4 regions of the Kitasatospora sp. NPDC004723 genome follow, and region 4 is predicted to be linked to each of the others. Evidence: riboswitches for the same ligand, from Rfam matches in the RefSeq annotation. Region 4 holds a riboswitch; each other region holds the start of a gene.

Region 1 (4,362 bases), on a different contig from region 4:
GGGTGAGGGGCGCGTGGCACGGGGCAGGAACTCCTCTGCCGGGAAGGTGTCATGGGTGCGGGGCGGACCCCGTCGCAGGGGCGGCGCCGGGACAGACCCTCCCATCCGGCGGCGACCGGTGACATCCCAGGTTTGCAGGGGGCGCGACGCCTCTTCCCTGTGGTAGGAGGACGACCTGCTGCGGACCGCTCAACGACCAAGCCCCAGGTCAGTGACCTGGGGCCCGCGTGCTGTCCGGGCGCGTGCCGGGTTCCGGGGCGGGACCGGCCGGGTGGGGGCGTCAGGCCGGGGGACGGCCGAGTCCGGCGGTGTACGGGGCCGCGAGGAGCGCGACGAGTTCGCGGCGGCTGCGGACGCCGGTCTTGGTGAAGGCCGACTTCAGGTGGTCCTGGACGGTGGCCGGGCTCAGGAAGAGCCGGTGGGCTATGTCCCTGGTGCTCAGGCCCCGTACTGCCTGGAGCACCACCTCCTGCTCGCGGGGGGAGAACCGGTGTGCCAGCAGGGACAGCGGGATGACGTCGACCGGGCTCGCGGGCTGGGCGACCAGGGCGACGCTGCCCCGCGGGCTCTGGTCGAGCAGCGAGGCGCGGACGGCGAGCCACTGGCCGCTGGGACGGCGCAGCCGGGCCCAGGCGTGGGCGCCCGCGTTCGCGGAGGGCACGTGGGTGCGGGCCCGCTCCGAGAGGTAGACCAGCGCGGTCGGTACTCCGGCGGGGCGGTACTGCGGCTCGGAGAGTTCCTCGAACAGCTGCCGGGCCCCGGAGTCCGCGGAGGTGAGCTGACCGGTGGGGCCGATGACGGCGACCCCGAGCCAGTACGGTCCGTCCTGCGGGTCCGCTCGGACGTCCTGTCCGTCAGGGCCGCCCGCGGCGGGCAGCGCATAGTCGCGAAGGGCGGCGGCCACCGCCCGGGCGGCCCGTTCGGCCAGTCTCTGCTCGCGCGCGCCGAAGGGCGCCGAACCGGCCTCGCGCATCAAGGCGGCGGCTCCCCACCGCCCGCCGCCGACGTCGAAGTTCATCCGCAGCTCGTCGCCCAGTCCGAACTCGGCGAGCAGCTCCCGGTAGCGCACGCTGCGTTCGGGGCGGCCACCGGTGGCGCGGTGGACGGTCTCCACGACGCGGCCGGCGGCCCGGATGTCGACGAACCGGGTGGTGTCGTCGGACCACATCTCCAACCGGATGGCGTGCTCGAAGGCGGTCGGCTGCAGGCCCTCGGCAACGGTGGAGGTCAGGAAGCCGGTGACCGGATCGGCCCCGTGCAGGCAGCCCGCTTCGGATCCGAGAGCGGGCCCGAGGACGGTGAGGAGCTGCCGGAAGAACTGTTCGAGCGGAAGCTTCGCCGCCGCCAGATCGTCGATCTCTCCCATCATGCGGCGTTCCCTGTCGCGGAATGAGGTCATCTCTTTACCATAGGGCCGAAGTTGGCGTACTCCCCACAGTCCTGGGACGTCGCCGGTCGCCACCGACCGAGGAAGTGCGGCAGTCGCGCCAGGTGCCGGCCGGCACCGACCTGACCACGCCTGATACCTTGCAATCGCCATGGTGTTCGGGAAACCGGTCTGAGTCCGGTGCGGCCCTCGCCACTGTTGCCGCGGAGTACCGCGGCCCTCGCTGACCGGCTCTGCCAGCGGTCAGGACCACTGGGCGGGCTGGAAGAGCCGCCCGGGAAGGTCGGCTGCGGTGTGTCGATGCGGAAGCCAGGAGACCGGCCACGGCGCGACATGTTCCACGAGGGTTTTGGAGAACACGTGCCCAGCGCTCTGCCGCGCCCGTTCCGATCCATGCGTTCCGCACGCCCCGCAGGCCCGACGCGTGTCGGCCGGACGGTCGCGGCCGTCCTGTTCACCGGCGTGCTCAGCGCCTGCGCGGGCGCCCCCGCGCCCGTCGCGTCCAGTGCGACGACCGGAAGTGCCGAGCCGGTCAGCGTGGACAACTGCGGGACCACCGTGACGGTCGGCGCTCCGCCCGACCGGCTGGTGACGCTCAACCAGGGTGCCACCGAGGTGGCCCTGGCCCTCGGCCTGCAGTCCCGCATGGCCGGCACCGCCTACCTCGACGACGCCGTCCCGGAGAAGTGGAAGGCGGCCTACGACTCCGTTCCGGTGCTCTCCAAGGGCTATCCGACCAAGGAGAAGCTCCTCGCGGCCCGTCCCGGCTTCCTGTACGCCTCCTACTCCAGCGCGTTCACCGACAAGGTCGCGGGCACCCGGGAGGAGCTGCGCGGCCAGGGCATCCCGTCGTACCTGTCCCCGTTCGGCTGCTCGGACAAGAGCCAGGTGCCGCCGACGACCTGGCAGGCGATGTGGGGCGAACTGAACGACGTCGCCAAGGTCTTCGGCGTCGCGGAGCGGGCCACCGAGATCCAGCGCCAGCAGGAGCAGCAGCTGGCCCGGTTCACGGCGGCGGCCGCGGGCAAGGACCTGAAGATCCTCTGGTTCGACTCCGACACCAAGACGCCCTACGTCGGCGCCGGCCACGGCGGACCTCAGCTCGTGCTCGACGCCGTGGGCGCCCGCAACGTCTTCGGCGACCTGCCCGGCAGCTGGCAGAACGTGAGCTGGGAGAAGGTCGTCGCCGCGGACCCGGACGCCATCGTGCTCGCGGACGCCGACTCGGACACGGCCCAGTCCAAGATCGACTACCTGGAGAACGACCCGGTGCTGAGCAGGCTCACCGCCGTGCAGCGCAAGGCCTTCGTGGTGGTGCCGTTCTCGGAGTCGACCCCCGGCGTGCGGCTCGCCGACGGCGCCGCCCGGGTGTCCGAGGGGCTGGCCGAGCTGCGCCCGGGTTCATGACCACCGCAGCCCGCAGCGCCGTACGGTCCGCCGGTCCGGGCCGCGCGGCGGCGGCCCTGGCCGTCGCCGCGGCCCTGCTGCTGACCACCGTGCTCCTCGGCCTGGCCGTGGGCTCGCACCACGAGCCGGTCCGGACGGTGATCGATGTCGTGGTGCGCCGTCTCGGGCTGGGCGACCCGCAGGTGACGCTGCTCGACGACCAGATCGTCTGGCAGCTGCGGCTGCCCCGGGTCCTGGGAGCGGCCGCCACCGGCGCCGGCCTCGCGGTCTGCGGCGCGGTGTTGCAGACGCTGACCGGCAACGACCTGGCCGATCCCTTCCTGCTCGGGATCTCGGACGGAGCCGCCGCCGGCGCGGTCACCGTGATCGTGCTCGGCGTCGGCGTGTCCGGCGCCGTGGGCACCGGCGCGGTGGCGACGGCGGCCTTCGCCGGTGCCCTGATCGCCGCCGTCGTCGTGCTGGCACTGGCCGGCGCGCGCACCCGGTCGCTGCCGACCACCCGGACCGTGCTCGCCGGCATCGCCGTGGGACAGATGTGCGGGGCCTACACCTCGTTCGTCGTGCTGGTCCTCGGGGACCGCAACGCGGCGCGCGGTGTCATGGAGTGGACGCTGGGCTCGGTCGCCGGCGTGCGGTGGCCCACCGCCGTCTTCCTGACCGCGGTCGCGCTGGCGGGTGTCACGGTCCTGGCCTCCTCGGCCCGCGACCTGGACGCCTTCGCCTTCGGCGAGACCGCCGCCCGCTCCCTCGGCGTCCACGTCGAGCGCACCCGCTGGCTCCTCGTCGCCACCGCCGCGCTGGTGACCGCGTGCCTGGTCGCCAGCACCGGCGTCATCGGCTTCCTCGGCCTGGTCGTACCGCACGTGGTCCGGCTCGTCTGCGGCCCGCGCCACGCCCTCCTGCTGCCCGTGTCGGCGCTGGTGGGCGCTTCCCTCCTGGTGGGCAGCGACATCGTGGCGCGCTCGGTCCTCCCCGACCGGGAGATCCCCGTCGGCGTCATCACGGCCGGGCTCGGAGCGCCCTTCTTCGCCTGGCTGCTGTGGCGCCAGGGGCGGGCCGACGGGAGCGGTCAGTGACGGCGACGCCCGCCGGGCTGCGCGCGGAGGGACTTCGTGTGCGCATCGGCGGAGCCACGCTGCTCGACGAGGTCTCGCTCGCGTTCGCCCCCGGCCGGGTCACCGGTCTGCTCGGACCCAACGGCGCCGGGAAGACCACCTTGCTGCGCGCGGTCTCCGGACTGACCCGGCCGAGCGCGGGACGGGTCCTCCTGGACGGCGAGGACCTCCACGCGCTCACGGCCCGCCGGCGAGCACGCCAGGTGGCCTTCATGGAGCAGCAGGCGGACACCCGGCTGTCGCTGTCGGCCCGTCAGGTCATCGACCTCGGACGCACCCCGCACCGCGGCCGCTGGCCCGTGCCGGCGGACGCCGCCGCCGACGCCCACGAGCGGGCGGTGTTCGCCGGTGCCGTCGCGGCGGCCGATGTCGGCCACCTGCTCGACCGGTCCTGGCCGACATTGTCGGGCGGCGAGCGCCAGCGGGTCCAGCTCGCGCGGGCGCTGGTGCAGG
Region 2 (4,362 bases), on a different contig from region 4:
CCGTGGGAGCGCGAGGAGTTCGCCGACCTGATCGCCTGGATGCGGGCCCACAACCGGAGCCACCCGAAGGACCCGGTCCACTTCGTGGGTGACGACCTCGGCCTCCCGAGGCTCGGCGACCCGGCCTTCGACCGGGTCACCTCCTACGTGCGGCAGGCCAGGCCCGCCGCTCTGCCGCAGCTCGACGGGCTCTACGCCGGCCTGCGGCCCCTGGACGACCTCTTCGCCTACATCGGAAGGCCGGTCGCCGAGCGCCGGGAGAACGCCGCCACGGCCCAGCAGGCGCTCGACCTGGTCACCGCGAGCGGCACCCCCGGCGACGACGCGTACGAGTGGGCCGTGCAGCACGCCCGCAACATCGCCCAGACCTTCGCCTTCGCCACCTTCGACCTTGGCGACCCGGCCTCCGTCGCGGCCTCGGAGCAGCTGCGCGACCGGGCGATGGCCGAGAACACCGCCTGGTGGCAGCGCCGCACCGGCGGCAAGGTGCTGATGTCGGCGCACAACGGCCACGCCGGCTACCTGTCCACCGACACCTTCCTGTACCCCGAGCCGCAGGGCTCCCAGCTGCGCGACACCTACGGCCGCGACTACGTGGCCATCGGCTTCACCTTCGACAGCGGCTCCTTCCTCACCACCGACGCGGTCCTGACCGGCGGCTGGAAGTCCGTCACCGTCCCGGCGGCCACCCCGGACATGAACGAGTACACCCTCGACCGGGTCCGCTACCGGGACTACTACGTCGACCTGCGCACCGCTCCCCGGGCGGCCCGGGACTGGCTGGACGTCAGCCGGCCCACCTACGACGCCGGCACGATCTTCGTCGAGGACCCGCTGCCGCGGCTCGCGATCGGCCGGGCCTACGACGTGCTCATCCATCTGAACCAGGTCACCGAGGCGCGCAGGTTCTGATCGGGTCCGCTCCGACCGGGGCCGTGCCGGGCCCCGGTCGGGATGCGGCGCGCGCCGGCGCGGTCCGGAGGGGCGTCAGCCGGTCTTCTCCACCCGGGCGCTCCAGCGCTGCTCGACGTTGCCGAGCCGCCAGTAGCCGAGGGCGCAGGCCCAGACGACGACGAACAGGCCGACGATGACGTAGCCGACGTTGTCGAGACTGATGTCGGCGATCCAGGTGGTGACGGGGTCGGTGAGGTCGAGCTTCTCGTGCAGCACGCCGACGAGCTCGATGGTGCCGATCAGGAAGGCGACGGCGATCGACAGGCCGGTGATCGTGAGGTTGTAGTAGACCTTGCGGACCGGGTTGGAGAACGCCCAGTGGTAGGCGAAGTTCATGAAGGTGCCGTCGAGGGTGTCGAACAGGCTCATGCCGCAGGCGAAGAGCAGCGGCAGGCAGAGGATCGCGTACCAGGGCAGCCCCGAGGCGGCGCCGGAGCCGGCCATCACCATCAGGGTGACCTCGGTGGCGGTGTCGAAGCCGAGGCCGAAGAGCACACCGAGCGGGTACATCTGGCCGGGGCGGGTGATGGACTTGGTGAGGCGGCCGAGGAAGCGGTTCATGAAGCCGCGCTCGTCGAGGTGCTTCTCCAGCTGGCGCTCGTCGAACTGCCCGGCCCGCATGGCCTTGTAGACCTTGTGGATCCCGCCCAGGGCGAACAGGTTGAGGGCGGCGATCAGGTACAGGAAGGTGCCGGAGACACCGGTGCCGATGACGCCCAGGACGCCGCGGACGGTGGACTGGTCGTCGACCAGGGTGCCGGCGAACTGGGCACCGCCGGCGACCAGGGCGGCCATCGCCAGGACGATGCTGGAGTGCCCGAGCGCGAACCAGAAGCCGACCGAGATCGGGCGCTGGCCGTCGGCCATCAGCTTGCGGGTGGTGTTGTCGATGGCGGCGATGTGGTCGGCGTCGAAGGCGTGCCGCATGCCGAGGGTGTAGGCGGTGATGCCCAGGCCGACGCCGAACACCTGGGTGCCGACCTCGTACTTCTCCGGGGCGACCAGCAGGAACAGCGTGCCGAAGGCGACGACGTGCATGGCGGCGATGACGGCCAGCAGGCCGCCGGTGCGGACGGTGTCCCCGCGCTGCCAGCGCGGGGCCCTGGGCAGGGTCGATGACGACGTGTCGTCGGTGAGGGTCATGACGGGCGGCCTCTCCAGCTCCTCGATGGGGGCACCCCCGGGCGGGGCCGGGGGGTACTGCGCGCGCCGTGGCCGGTCTCCTGGCTTCGGGTGTACCGCCGCACCCGCGTCCGGGCAGGGCGGAGCGCACCCCTGACTCGTCTTCCCGTGTGCCGTACGGCACCGGTGACTGCCCGCGTCGGTCGCGGGCACGTCGGGGGTACTTCCCTTCACAGTGGCGAGGGCCGCGCCGGATTGGGCCCTGACGGGCCGCCACCGGTCTTCCCGAGCACCACGGCGGGGAACACCGTAGGGGCTGGGCCCTCCTGCCGACAAGGCTGTGCAGTTGCGTGCCCGTCGCAACAGGGCGGGTCCGCACGGTCGAGGGGGTGGTTCTGACCTGGAGCGATCCTTCCTCCGGCCGGTCCCCGTCGATGACCGATGAGCCGTCGCCCGGCCGGGCGACGGCTCATCCCGGTCGGCGGCGCGGGGCGCGCCGCCGGGTGGGGGCTGCTCAGCGCAGGCCGGCGAAGAGGTCGTTCTCGGGGAGCTCCGCGCCGGTGGTGTCGTGGACCCGGACGAAGGTCTCCACGCCCATCAGCTGGGTGAACTTCTCCTTGCCCATCTTCAGGAAGAAGATGTTCTCGCCCTGGCTGGCGTGCGCGGCCAGCGCGTCGAACTTCTGGCCGCCGAACGCGGTGGTGTCCACCCAGGTGGTGATCTCCTCGTCGGGGAGGCCGATCTCGGGCATCTCCGACTCCCCGGAGCCCGACTCCTCGGAACCCGGCTCCTCGGAACCCGGCTCCTCCCAGTCCGCGCCGAGCTCGCGCATGACCTCCCCGAACCGCGCCATCATCGAGCGGGGGGCCGTCGTCCAGTACACCTTCGGCGTCGTGCCGGCCAGCTCCAGCGCCCGCGACGTGATGCGGTTGGCCTGGATGTGGTCGGGGTGGCCGTAGAAGCCGTTCTCGTCGTAGGTCAGGACGACGTCGGGCCGGTAGCGCCGCATCAGTTCGGCGAGGCGGGCGGCCGCCTCGTCCACCGGCGTGGTCCAGAACGAGCCGGGCGCGTCGTTGGCGGTCCAGCCCATCATCCCGGAGTCCGCGTAGTCGAGCATTTCGAGGTGGTCGACCTTGAGGACCTCGCAGCTGGCCTCCAGCTCCTGACGGCGCATCGCGGCGACGGCCGCCGGGTCGTGTCCGGCCTCGCCGGGCTTGACTCCTCCCGGGCCGTCTCCGCAGGCGCCGTCGGTACAGGTGACGAGCACCGTCCGGATGCCCTCGGCCGCGTAGCGGGCGAGCACACCGCCCGTGCCGGTGGCCTCGTCGTCGGGGTGGGCGTGCACGGCCATCAGGGTCAGGGGCCGGTCGGTCATGGGGGCTCATCCTTAGGTCTGCCGAGTGTTCGGCCTCGGTCTGCGGCACGGGGCCGACAGAGCGCGGTCCGCCGTGTTTCTGATCGACTGTTGGGAACGAGGGAGCCGCGGTCCCCTATTCCGGGGAGCCGGGCCCGCTCGGATCGGCCGCCGCGTTCCGGGCGATGGCCTCGGCCAACTGGTCGAACGTGCGGTTCAGTACCGACCGGCGTGCCTCCTTGAACCCCGGGGAGGGCTCCAGGCCGTCGATGCTCCGCTCCCAGACGGCCATGAACGTCGTCTTCCACTGCATGATCACGCGGGCCTCCGGCAGGTCGCCGGCGCCGTGGCCGGCCCGGGCGAGGGAGAGCAGCAGCTCCAGGTTGCACGGCACGGCGACGCCCCAGTACTCGTCGGGTTCGAGCTCGACGGGGTCGCCCGCCATCGCCTGGGCGACCTCGTCGACGAGCCGGTCGATGACGAGCGACAGGTGGTCCAGGGCCGTGTCGCTCTCGAAGTTCCCGCTGCCCCACGTGCCCACAAGGTCTCCTTCGAAGGGTCCCGCTGTCCGTCCCGGTGTCTGTCCCGCTCATCGAAGCAGACCGCACTGACATCGCCGGGGCGGCGGCCGTCCCGCCGAACCCGTCGACCGGTGGGCACCCCGGTCACCCGGCCCGGCCGTCGGCCTCCCCGTGGTCCGGCTCCGGGCCCTCCGGCTCCCCGCCGCTCCGCTCCGGGCCCTCCGGCTCCCCGTGGTCCGGCGCCGGGCCCTCCGGCTCCCCGCCGCTCCGCTCCGGGCCCTCCGGCTCCGTAGCGCCCGTGTCGTGGAACGAGACGTCCACCCGCTGTTCGGGCCGGCGCTCCTCCTGCCGGGCGACGAAGGCGAGCACGTCCAGGTCGGCGGCGGTCAGCGGCGGCTGGAGCAGACTGCG
Region 3 (4,362 bases), on a different contig from region 4:
CACGACGCCCTCACCCGCCATGTCGCACCCGCTCCGCCCGCCCCGCTCGCGGGCCGGCGCGCCTGGATCGACCACTGCTACGCGGCGGACACCGTCGAGGAGATCCTCGCCCGGCTCGGCGACAGCGGCGAGCCGGAGGCGAAGAAGGCCGCCGACCGGATCACCGCCAACTCGCCCACCGCGGTGAAGGCGACCCTGGCGGCCCTGCGCCGCGCCCGGTCGCTCGGCCCGCTGGAGGCCGTCCTCGACCAGGAGTACCGCACCTCCTGCGCCGCGCTCCGCGCACCGGACCTCGCCGAGGGGATCCGGGCCCAGGTGATCGACAAGGACCGCGCGCCGCACTGGAGCCCCGCCACGCTGGAAGCCGTCGAAACCGCCACCGTGGAGAGCTGGTTCGCCCCGCTGGGCGACCGCGAACTCGGCCTCGCCGACCTCACCCCCCTGGAGCGCTGGTGACCCACCGCATCGCCTTCGTCGGACTCGGCAACATGGGCGGCCCGATGGCCGCGAACCTCGTCAGGGCAGGTCACACCGTCACCGGATACGACCTGGTACCGGAAGCCCTCGACCGGGCGGCCGGGCACGGCGTCCGGATCGCCGCCACGGCAGCCGAGGCCGCCGCGGACGCGGAGGTGGTGCTCACCATGCTGCCGAGCGGTCGCCATGTCCTGGAAACCTACCGGGAGTTGGTCACCGCGAAGCGGGACGCGCTGTTCGTCGACTGCTCGACCATCGCCGTCGGGGACGCGCGCGTCGCTGCGGACCTGGCCCGGAGCGCCGGACACCGGGCTGTCGACGCCCCGGTGTCCGGGGGCGTGCCCGGTGCCGAGGCCGCGAGCCTGACCTTCATGGTCGGTGCCGACGACACCGACTTCGCCGCGGTGGAACCGGTGCTCACGGCGATGGGTCGCAAGGTCGTGCACTGCGGCGCCTCCGGCGCCGGGCAGGCTGCGAAGATCTGCAACAACCTGATCCTCGGGATCTCGATGATCGCGGTCAGCGAGGCGTTCGTGCTCGGGGAGAGCCTCGGGCTCGGCCACCAGGCGCTGTACGACGTCGCCTCCACCGCCTCCGGCCAGTGCTGGGCCCTCACCAGCAACTGCCCCGTCCCGGGCCCGGTGCCCGCCAGCCCCGCCAACCGCGACTACGCGGCCGGATTTGCCGCCGCCCTGATGGCCAAGGACCTCGGCCTCGCCGCCGACGCCGCCACCGCGCACGCCGTGCCTGTGGAACTCGCCAGTAGGGCCGCGGAGCTGTACTCGGACTTCGCCGCCGGCGAGGGCGCGGGTCTGGACTTCTCGGCGATCATCACCACTCTCAGGGAGAAGCACGCGTGAGCGACTACGAAACGATCCGGGTGGAGCGCAAGGGTCGGGTCGGGATGATTACGCTCGCCCGCCCGGAGGCACTGAACGCGCTCAACACCAGGCTGATGAACGAAGTCATCGCTGCGGCACGGGACTTCGGCCGCGACCCGGGGGTCGGCTGCCTGCTGATCACCGGATCCGAGAAGGCCTTTGCGGCCGGCGCGGACATCAAGGAGATGCGGTCGCTGGAGTTCGTCGACGCCTACCTCGGCGACTGGTTCGCCGCCTGGGACGAGCTCGGCCGTCTCCGCAAGCCGGTCGTCGCCGCCGTCGCGGGCTACGCACTGGGCGGCGGCTGCGAACTGGCGATGCTCTGCGACATCTTGCTCGCCGCCGACACCGCGAAGTTCGGCCAGCCGGAGATCAAGCTCGGCGTCATCCCGGGCATCGGCGGCTCGCAGCGCCTCACCCGGGCGGTCGGCAAGGCGAAGGCGATGGAGCTGTGCCTCACCGGCCGGATGATGGGCGCCGAGGAGGCCGAACGGGCCGGCCTGGTCTCCCGCGTCGTCCCGGCGGGCGAGCTGCTCGCCGAAGCGCTGGCGACGGCGGAGAAGGTCGCCGCGATGTCCGCCCCGGCGGCGATCATGATGAAGGAGAGCGTCAACCGCGCCTTCGAGACCACCCTCGCCGAGGGCGTCCGCTTCGAACGCCGGCTCTTCCACGCCACGTTCGCCACCGCCGACCAGGAGGAGGGCATGGCGGCCTTCGCCGAGAAGCGCCCGGCGGTCTTCAACCACCGCTGACGCCCGCCGTGGTGCGGCGCCCGGTAGAGGGGCGCCGCACCACGGTCGTGGGACGTCCGGGACCGGTCCGGTTTTTCCCGGAGGTCGGTCGTCGACGACCTGACGGGTCCTCCCGCGATTGGTCGTACTGGGCTCTTGACCCTCGTTTCACGCCTCGTCATGATGGTCCGTCATGTTCCGACTCCGCCGTCGGGGGAAGCCGGTCCGAATCCGGCGCTGACCCGCAACGGTAGGCCGTCGACCCCGTGTCGGCGGCGAGCCCGAGTACCCGTCGGCGGAGATGTGTCGTCCACTCCTCCCGTCGTGGTCTGCGGGCCGGAGCTCCGAGGGCTGCCCCAGCACGCGCCGACGCTCCCTCCGGGCCCCTGCGTCCAGGCCCGGAAAGGAACCTCGTGACCACGCTCCGCCGGACCCTCGGACTCCTCGCGATACCGGCCATCGCCTTTGCCACTGCCCTTCCGGCGGTCGCCGCACCGGTCGGGGCGGACTCGCCCACGATCCGTCCGGACGCCGCCGCAGCTGGATGGCTGGCCCGCCAGCTCGTCGACGGCGACCACTTCGAGTCCGTCTTCGACGGCACCGCCTACCCCGACCAGGGCCTCACCATCGACGCCGTCCTGGCCTTCGCGGCCTCCCGCAGCGCGGACACCGCCGCCGCCAAGGCGACCGCCTGGCTTTCGCAGTCGGCCGTCCTCGCCGGCTACCTCGGCGACGGCACCACCGAGGCCTACGCGGGCGCCACCGCCAAGCTGCTGCTCGCCGCGGAGGTGCGCGGCGCGGACCCGACCGCGTTCGGCGGCGTCGACCTGCCCGCCCGGCTGCGCTCGCTCCAGGCCCCGAGCGGCCGCTTCTCCGACCGCTCCCAGTGGGGCGACTACAGCAATGCCTTCGGCCAGTCGCTCGCCCTGATCGCCTTGCACCGCACCCCCGGTGGCGCCCCGGCCGCCGCCGTCGACTTCCTGGCCGGCAGCCAGTGCGCGGACGGTGGCTTCCCGGTCTCCTTCGGCCAGGCCGCCTGCACGAGCGACACGGACGCCACCGCCCTCGCCGTCCAGGCGCTCGCCGCCACCGGCCGCGCGGCCAAGGCGGCCGCCGGGCTCGGCTGGCTGACCGCCCACCAGAACGCCGACGGCGGCTTCTCAGCCGCCGGGTCCACCACGTCCAACGCCAACTCCACCGGTCTCGCGACCCAGGCGCTGCTCTCCAACGCCCGCTTCGGCGCCGGTCTCAAGGGCTGGAGCCGCCTGGTCACGTTCCAGCAGCGCTGCGACGCCGACCCGGCCGTGCGCGGCGCGGTCGCCTACGACGCCTCCGGCTTCAACTCTGGCAACGCCGCCCGGGCGACCGGCCAGGCCGTCCTCGGCCTGGCCGGCACCCCGCTGGCCACCCTCTCCGCCGCCGGGGCGCGCCCGGACGCGCCCACCCTGGCCTGCGCCGCGCCCGCCACCCCCTGACCACCCGCGACCGCACGAGGAGAGACCTGATGACCGAGCACCTGACCCGCCGCACCCTCGGCTCGCTCGCCGCCGTCGCAGCGCTGACCGTGAGCCTCCTCGGCGCCGGCGCCGTGCACGCTCCCGAGGCCCGGGCTGCCGCCTGCACCGGCACCACCGGCGTCACCGTCGTGGTCGACTTCACCGCCGTCGGCGGCGGCATCCAGACCGGCTGCGCGCCCGGCGACCCGGCCAGCGGCCTCGCCGCGCTCACCGGCGCCGGCTTCTCGTACACCTTCCACCCGCGCTACCCCGGCTTCGTCTGCACCATCAACGCCCTGCCGACGACCTGCACCAACCCCACCGGCAGCGCGTACTGGTCGTACTGGCACGCCCAGCACGGCGGACCCTGGTCGTACAGCAGCCTCGGCGCCGGCAGCTACAACCCGGCCCCCGGCGATGTCGAGGGCTGGGCCTTCGGCGCGGGTGCACAGCCGGGTATCACGGCGCCCTGACACCCGTTCGCACAGCCGGTGCCCCGGTCCTCCGCGACGGAGACCGGGGCACCGGCGGTTCCAGGGGTGGTCAGGCCGTCCGGCGCGGCCGGTCCCGGATCAGCTGCCGAAGCGCAGCGAGACGGTGTCGCCCACGTGGACGGTGGTGGCCCGGGTGGCGGCGGTGGCGGTGGCGCCGTCCAGGCTGACCTTCCAGGTGGAGGAGCCGCTGTTGGCGGTGCCGTTGAGCGCGGTGATCGTCCCGCCGCCGGTGGCGGGGGTGACGGCGGTGACGCAACCGCCCGGGGTGGCGGTGGCGGCCGCG
Region 4 (4,362 bases):
CGCAGCGACACCACGTAGTAGACGACCGTGAAGAGCAGGAACGGCACACAGAGCCAGAACCACGACCCCAACAGGTACAGCTCGGCCTGACTGAGCACCAGGCAGCCGAAGCTCACCATCGAACAGAGGGTCAGCACCCACTGGTGGCGGATGGTGTAGCTGTACTTCTCCTGCGAAGTGGGCGGCGCCGGCAGCAGCATGTCCGGAACGGGCTCGCCCGTTCCGCGCCTGCGGCCCGCCGCTCTGCGCCGTCTGGTGGTCGCATTGGCGGCAGCGCTCACCGCGCGGTACCTCCTGCTCGCTGATTCCCCGTCCGGGCGGCCACGGGGGGCCACATCCCTCCCCCGAGGGCGGTCATCCTATCCGACCGCCTCGGCCGTCCCCCGACCGACCACCCCTGGGCCGCCGCCCCCTGACCGACGGTCAGCCCGCGCGCGAACCCCGGGCCAGCAGCACGTCCTTCGTACGCCCCGCCAGCGAGACGGCGGCGGCCGCCGCGAGCTGGTCGCTCTGGTCCTCGCCCTGCTTCAGCGAGCCGGCCACCGTGAAGTAGCCGAAGCGGCCGATCGCCGCGTGCGTCTCGGCGCAGCCCGACTTGTCGGTCACGCAGAACATCGCGACCCCGGTGCCGGACAGGCCCTGGATCAGGCCCGCGTGCCGGCCGAGCGCCCGGTCCGCGCCCGCCTTGTTGTCGAAGACCGCGACGCCGACCGTGACGGCGCTCTCGCCGTTCACGTACGTCGCGCGGACCAGCGAGCGGCAGGTGTCGTCGCCGAGCGCGAGGCCGAGCCCGCCGGTGGTCGCCTTGGAGCAGGGGGCGGTCGCGCCGGTCACCTGGCGGGTCCACACCTTGCCGTCGACGGTCCGGGTCTGGTCCGGGAACAGCGTCGCGGCGTCGACCGGCAGCCTGTCGGTGGCGGCGTCGGAGATCACCGCCAGCGCCTGCTCGGTGGGGGTGGCCGTGGCGGACGGGCTGCCGGCCGTGGTGGACGCGCTCACGATCGGCTTGGGGTCGACGCCCTTGTCGCGGCCGTTGATCCACACCGCGGCCCCGACGACCCCGCCGACCAGGACGGCGGCCGCCACCACGGCGCCGATCCACCGCCGCTTGCGGCGGCGGGACTCGGAGGCGTGCCGGTCCGCCATCGCGTTCCAGTCCGGCTCGGTCGCGGACGGCGCGGGCGCGGGCGGCTGGGCCCCCTGCTGGGGCCACTGCGGGGCGAACGGGGTCGGCCCACCGGCCACCGGCTGCGGCTGCGGCGGCTGCGACACGGGCGGCGGCCCTGGCTGGGGCGCGGGCACCGGCCCCGGCTGCGGGTACGGCACCGTGCCGGACGGCAGGTGCGGCACCGCCGGCGGAGGAGCCTGCGGCGGCACCCCTCCCGGCTGCGCGTACGGCGTCGGGGGCGGCCCGAAACCACCGGGCGGCGCCACCGGCGGCTGCCCATGCTGCGGCACCTGCCCCGGCGCACCAGGCTGCTGACCCTGCTCCGGCGGCACGGCCCTACCGGCCCAGTCCCCCGGAGCGCCCGTTCCCTCGCTCATGTGCCGAGATCGTAGGGCATGCACCGGACGAGAGGCCGATCGGTGACCAATCCGTTTCAGAACACGGCCCCGCGCAGGCGCCCACGGGACCGTCCCGGTACCACCGGTCATGGGAGCAACACGCCACGCTGCACAAGATGTGGTGTCGCATCGAGCGAGCACCACTAGATGTATGCTCGTCCCTGCTGTCGACGCAGGGGAACCCGGTGCGAATCCGGGACTGCCCCGCAGCGGTGTGCGGCCGCCTCCCCAGGCACGCCGCGAGTCCGAGTACCTGCCGACGGCGTGCCGAAGCCTCCCCGCAGGGGCCATGGCACCAGCACCACCTTCCGGGCCTCGCGGGCGGGCCGGGGACGGCACGCGCGGCGCCTTCGGGCCCGTGTGGCGAGTTCCCCTGCCCCGAACGGCCCGGTACCCGATGCACCGCCGCCGACCGCCGCCAGGAGAGAGCGCCTTGACCACCGCTGCCTCAGCCACCCTGCCCGCCCAGGGTTCCAGCTCCGCCCCCGCCGACCCGACGGTCTCCGACCCCGGCGGTGCGCTCCTGCGCCTCCTGACCGACCGCAGCACCGACCTCCCCCAGGTCGACCCCGGCCATGTCGCCGCCGCCGCGCTGCGCGGCCGCCACGCCGGATCGGACTTCGCCGAGCTGCGCGGGCTGGCCGTCGACGCCGCCGCGTCGATGATCGCCGAGGACCCCCAGTACTCCAAGCTCGCGGCCCGGCTGCTCGCGCTGGAGATCGTGGACGAGGCGGCGAGCCAGGGCGTGGTCTCGTTCTCCACCTCGATCGCGGTCGGCCACGCCGAGGGCCTGATCGGCGACACCACCGCCGACTTCGTCGCCAAGCACACCGCCGCCCTGGACGCCCTGGTCGACCCCCGGGGCGACGACCGCTTCGAGTACTTCGGCCTGCGCACCGTGCAGTCCCGCTACCTGCTGCGCCACCCGATCACCCGCAAGGTCGTCGAGACCCCGCAGTACTTCCTGCTCCGCGTCGCCTGTGGCCTGGCGGTCGGCGACAGCGAGCAGTCGGTCGCCGAGGTCGCCGAGCTCTACCGCCTGATGAGCCGGCTGGAGTACCTGACCTCCTCGCCGACCCTCTTCAACTCCGGCACCCGGCACCCGCAGATGTCCAGCTGCTACCTGCTGGACTCCCCGCTGGACAACCTGGACTCGATCTACTCGCGCTACGCGCAGATCGCCCGGCTGTCCAAGCACGCCGGCGGCATCGGCCTGTCCTACTCCCGGATCCGCTCCCGCGGCTCGCTGATCCGCGGCACCAACGGCAAGTCCAACGGCATCGTGCCCTTCCTGCGCACCCTGGACTCCTCGGTCGCCGCCGTCAACCAGGGCGGCCGCCGCAAGGGCGCGGCCTGCGTCTACCTGGAGACCTGGCACGCGGACATCGAGGAGTTCCTGGAGCTGCGCGACAACACCGGTGAGGAGGCGCGCCGCACCCACAACCTCAACCTGGCGCACTGGATCCCGGACGAGTTCATGCGCCGGGTCAACGCCAACGCCGACTGGTCGCTGTTCTCCCCCGCCGACGTCCCCGAGCTGGTCGACCTGTGGGGCGAGGAGTTCGACGAGGCCTACCGCAAGGCCGAGCTGGCCGGCAAGGCCGTGCGCACCATCCCCGCGCAGACCCTCTACGCCCGGATGATGCGCACCCTGGCGCAGACCGGCAACGGCTGGATGACCTTCAAGGACGCCTCCAACCGCGCCGCCAACCAGACCGCGCTGCCGGGCCGCACGGTGCACAGCTCCAACCTCTGCACCGAGATCCTGGAGGTCACCGACGACTCCGAGACCGCCGTCTGCAACCTCGGCTCGGTCAACCTCGGCGCCCACGTCGCCGAGGGCGCGTCGGCCGACGACCTGCTGAACGCGCTGGACTGGGACCGCCTGGACGCCACCGTCCGCACCGCCGTCACCTTCCTCGACCGCGTGGTGGACATCAACTTCTACCCGACCCCCGAGGCCGGCGCCTCCAACTCCCGCTGGCGCCCGGTGGGCCTCGGCGTGATGGGCCTGCAGGACGTCTTCTTCAAGCTGCGGATCGACTTCGACTCCGCCGAGGCCGCGCGGCTGTCCACGCTCATCGCCGAGCGCATCATGCTCACCGCGTACGAGCGCTCCGCCGACCTGGCCGAGCAGCTGGGCCGCCACGAGGCCTACGGCGAGACCCGCGCCGCCCGCGGCGAGCTGCACATCGACCACTTCCCGAGCGCCGCGCCCGAGTGGGCCGACCGCTGGGCCGCGCTGCGCACCCGGATCGCCGGGACCGGCCTGCGCAACTCGCTGCTGCTCGCCATCGCGCCGACCGCGACCATCGCGTCCATCGCCGGCGTGTACGAGTGCATCGAGCCGCAGGTGTCCAACCTGTTCAAGCGCGAGACCCTGAGCGGCGAGTTCCTCCAGGTCAACCCCTACCTGGTGCGCGACCTCAAGGAGCTGGGCGTCTGGGACCAGCAGACCCGCGACGCGCTGCGCGACGCCAACGGCTCGGTGCAGGAGCTCGGCTGGCTGCCCGCCGAGGTCCGCTCGCTCTACCGCACCGCCTGGGAGCTGCCGCAGCGCGCGCTGATCGACCTGGCCGCGGCCCGCATGCCGTACATCGACCAGAGCCAGTCGCTGAACCTGTTCATGGCCGCGCCGACCATCGGCAAGCTCAGCTCGATGTACGCCTACGCCTGGAAGGTCGGTCTGAAGACCACCTACTACCTGCGTTCGCGCCCGGCCACCCGGATCGCCCAGGCCGCCTCGGGCACCGCCCGCGCCGCCGCGCCCGTTCCGGCCGACACGATCCCGGCGAG

What was found. Region 4 has a riboswitch for cobalamin ahead of ABZW10_RS14030 (ribonucleoside-diphosphate reductase subunit alpha). Riboswitches for the same ligand answer to the same signal wherever they lie in the genome.
Region 1: linked by a shared signal. The riboswitch ahead of ABZW10_RS07285 (ABC transporter substrate-binding protein) and the one ahead of ABZW10_RS14030 (ribonucleoside-diphosphate reductase subunit alpha) in region 4 are both predicted to bind cobalamin.
Region 2: linked by a shared signal. The riboswitch ahead of ABZW10_RS24135 (HoxN/HupN/NixA family nickel/cobalt transporter) and the one ahead of ABZW10_RS14030 (ribonucleoside-diphosphate reductase subunit alpha) in region 4 are both predicted to bind cobalamin.
Region 3: linked by a shared signal. The riboswitch ahead of ABZW10_RS04050 (prenyltransferase/squalene oxidase repeat-containing protein) and the one ahead of ABZW10_RS14030 (ribonucleoside-diphosphate reductase subunit alpha) in region 4 are both predicted to bind cobalamin.

Annotation. Positions count from the first base shown of each region.
Region 1 is NZ_JBEXJT010000004.1:167,646-172,007, forward strand. It holds gene ABZW10_RS07280 (helix-turn-helix transcriptional regulator) at 281-1,399, opposite strand; cobalamin riboswitch at 1,523-1,728, shown strand; gene ABZW10_RS07285 (ABC transporter substrate-binding protein) at 1,781-2,794, shown strand; gene ABZW10_RS07290 (iron chelate uptake ABC transporter family permease subunit) at 2,791-3,870, shown strand; gene ABZW10_RS07295 (ABC transporter ATP-binding protein) at 3,867-4,362, shown strand, end outside.
Region 2 is NZ_JBEXJT010000027.1:62,699-67,060, reverse strand. It holds gene ABZW10_RS24140 (erythromycin esterase family protein) at 1-912, shown strand, start outside; gene ABZW10_RS24135 (HoxN/HupN/NixA family nickel/cobalt transporter) at 988-2,097, opposite strand; cobalamin riboswitch at 2,150-2,388, opposite strand; gene ABZW10_RS24130 (PIG-L family deacetylase) at 2,591-3,451, opposite strand; gene ABZW10_RS24125 (DUF4259 domain-containing protein) at 3,567-3,971, opposite strand; gene ABZW10_RS24120 (YhjD/YihY/BrkB family envelope integrity protein) at 4,096-4,362, opposite strand, start outside.
Region 3 is NZ_JBEXJT010000002.1:220,632-224,993, forward strand. It holds gene ABZW10_RS04035 (enoyl-CoA hydratase/isomerase family protein) at 1-456, shown strand, start outside; gene mmsB (3-hydroxyisobutyrate dehydrogenase) at 453-1,337, shown strand; gene ABZW10_RS04045 (enoyl-CoA hydratase) at 1,382-2,110, shown strand; cobalamin riboswitch at 2,257-2,401, shown strand; gene ABZW10_RS04050 (prenyltransferase/squalene oxidase repeat-containing protein) at 2,503-3,564, shown strand; gene ABZW10_RS04055 (flagellar hook-length control protein FliK) at 3,594-4,058, shown strand; gene ABZW10_RS04060 (hypothetical protein) at 4,158-4,362, opposite strand, start outside.
Region 4 is NZ_JBEXJT010000010.1:113,402-117,763, reverse strand. It holds gene ABZW10_RS14040 (cellulose synthase catalytic subunit) at 1-200, opposite strand, end outside; gene ABZW10_RS14035 (hypothetical protein) at 424-1,272, opposite strand; cobalamin riboswitch at 1,701-1,842, shown strand; gene ABZW10_RS14030 (ribonucleoside-diphosphate reductase subunit alpha) at 2,024-4,362, shown strand, end outside.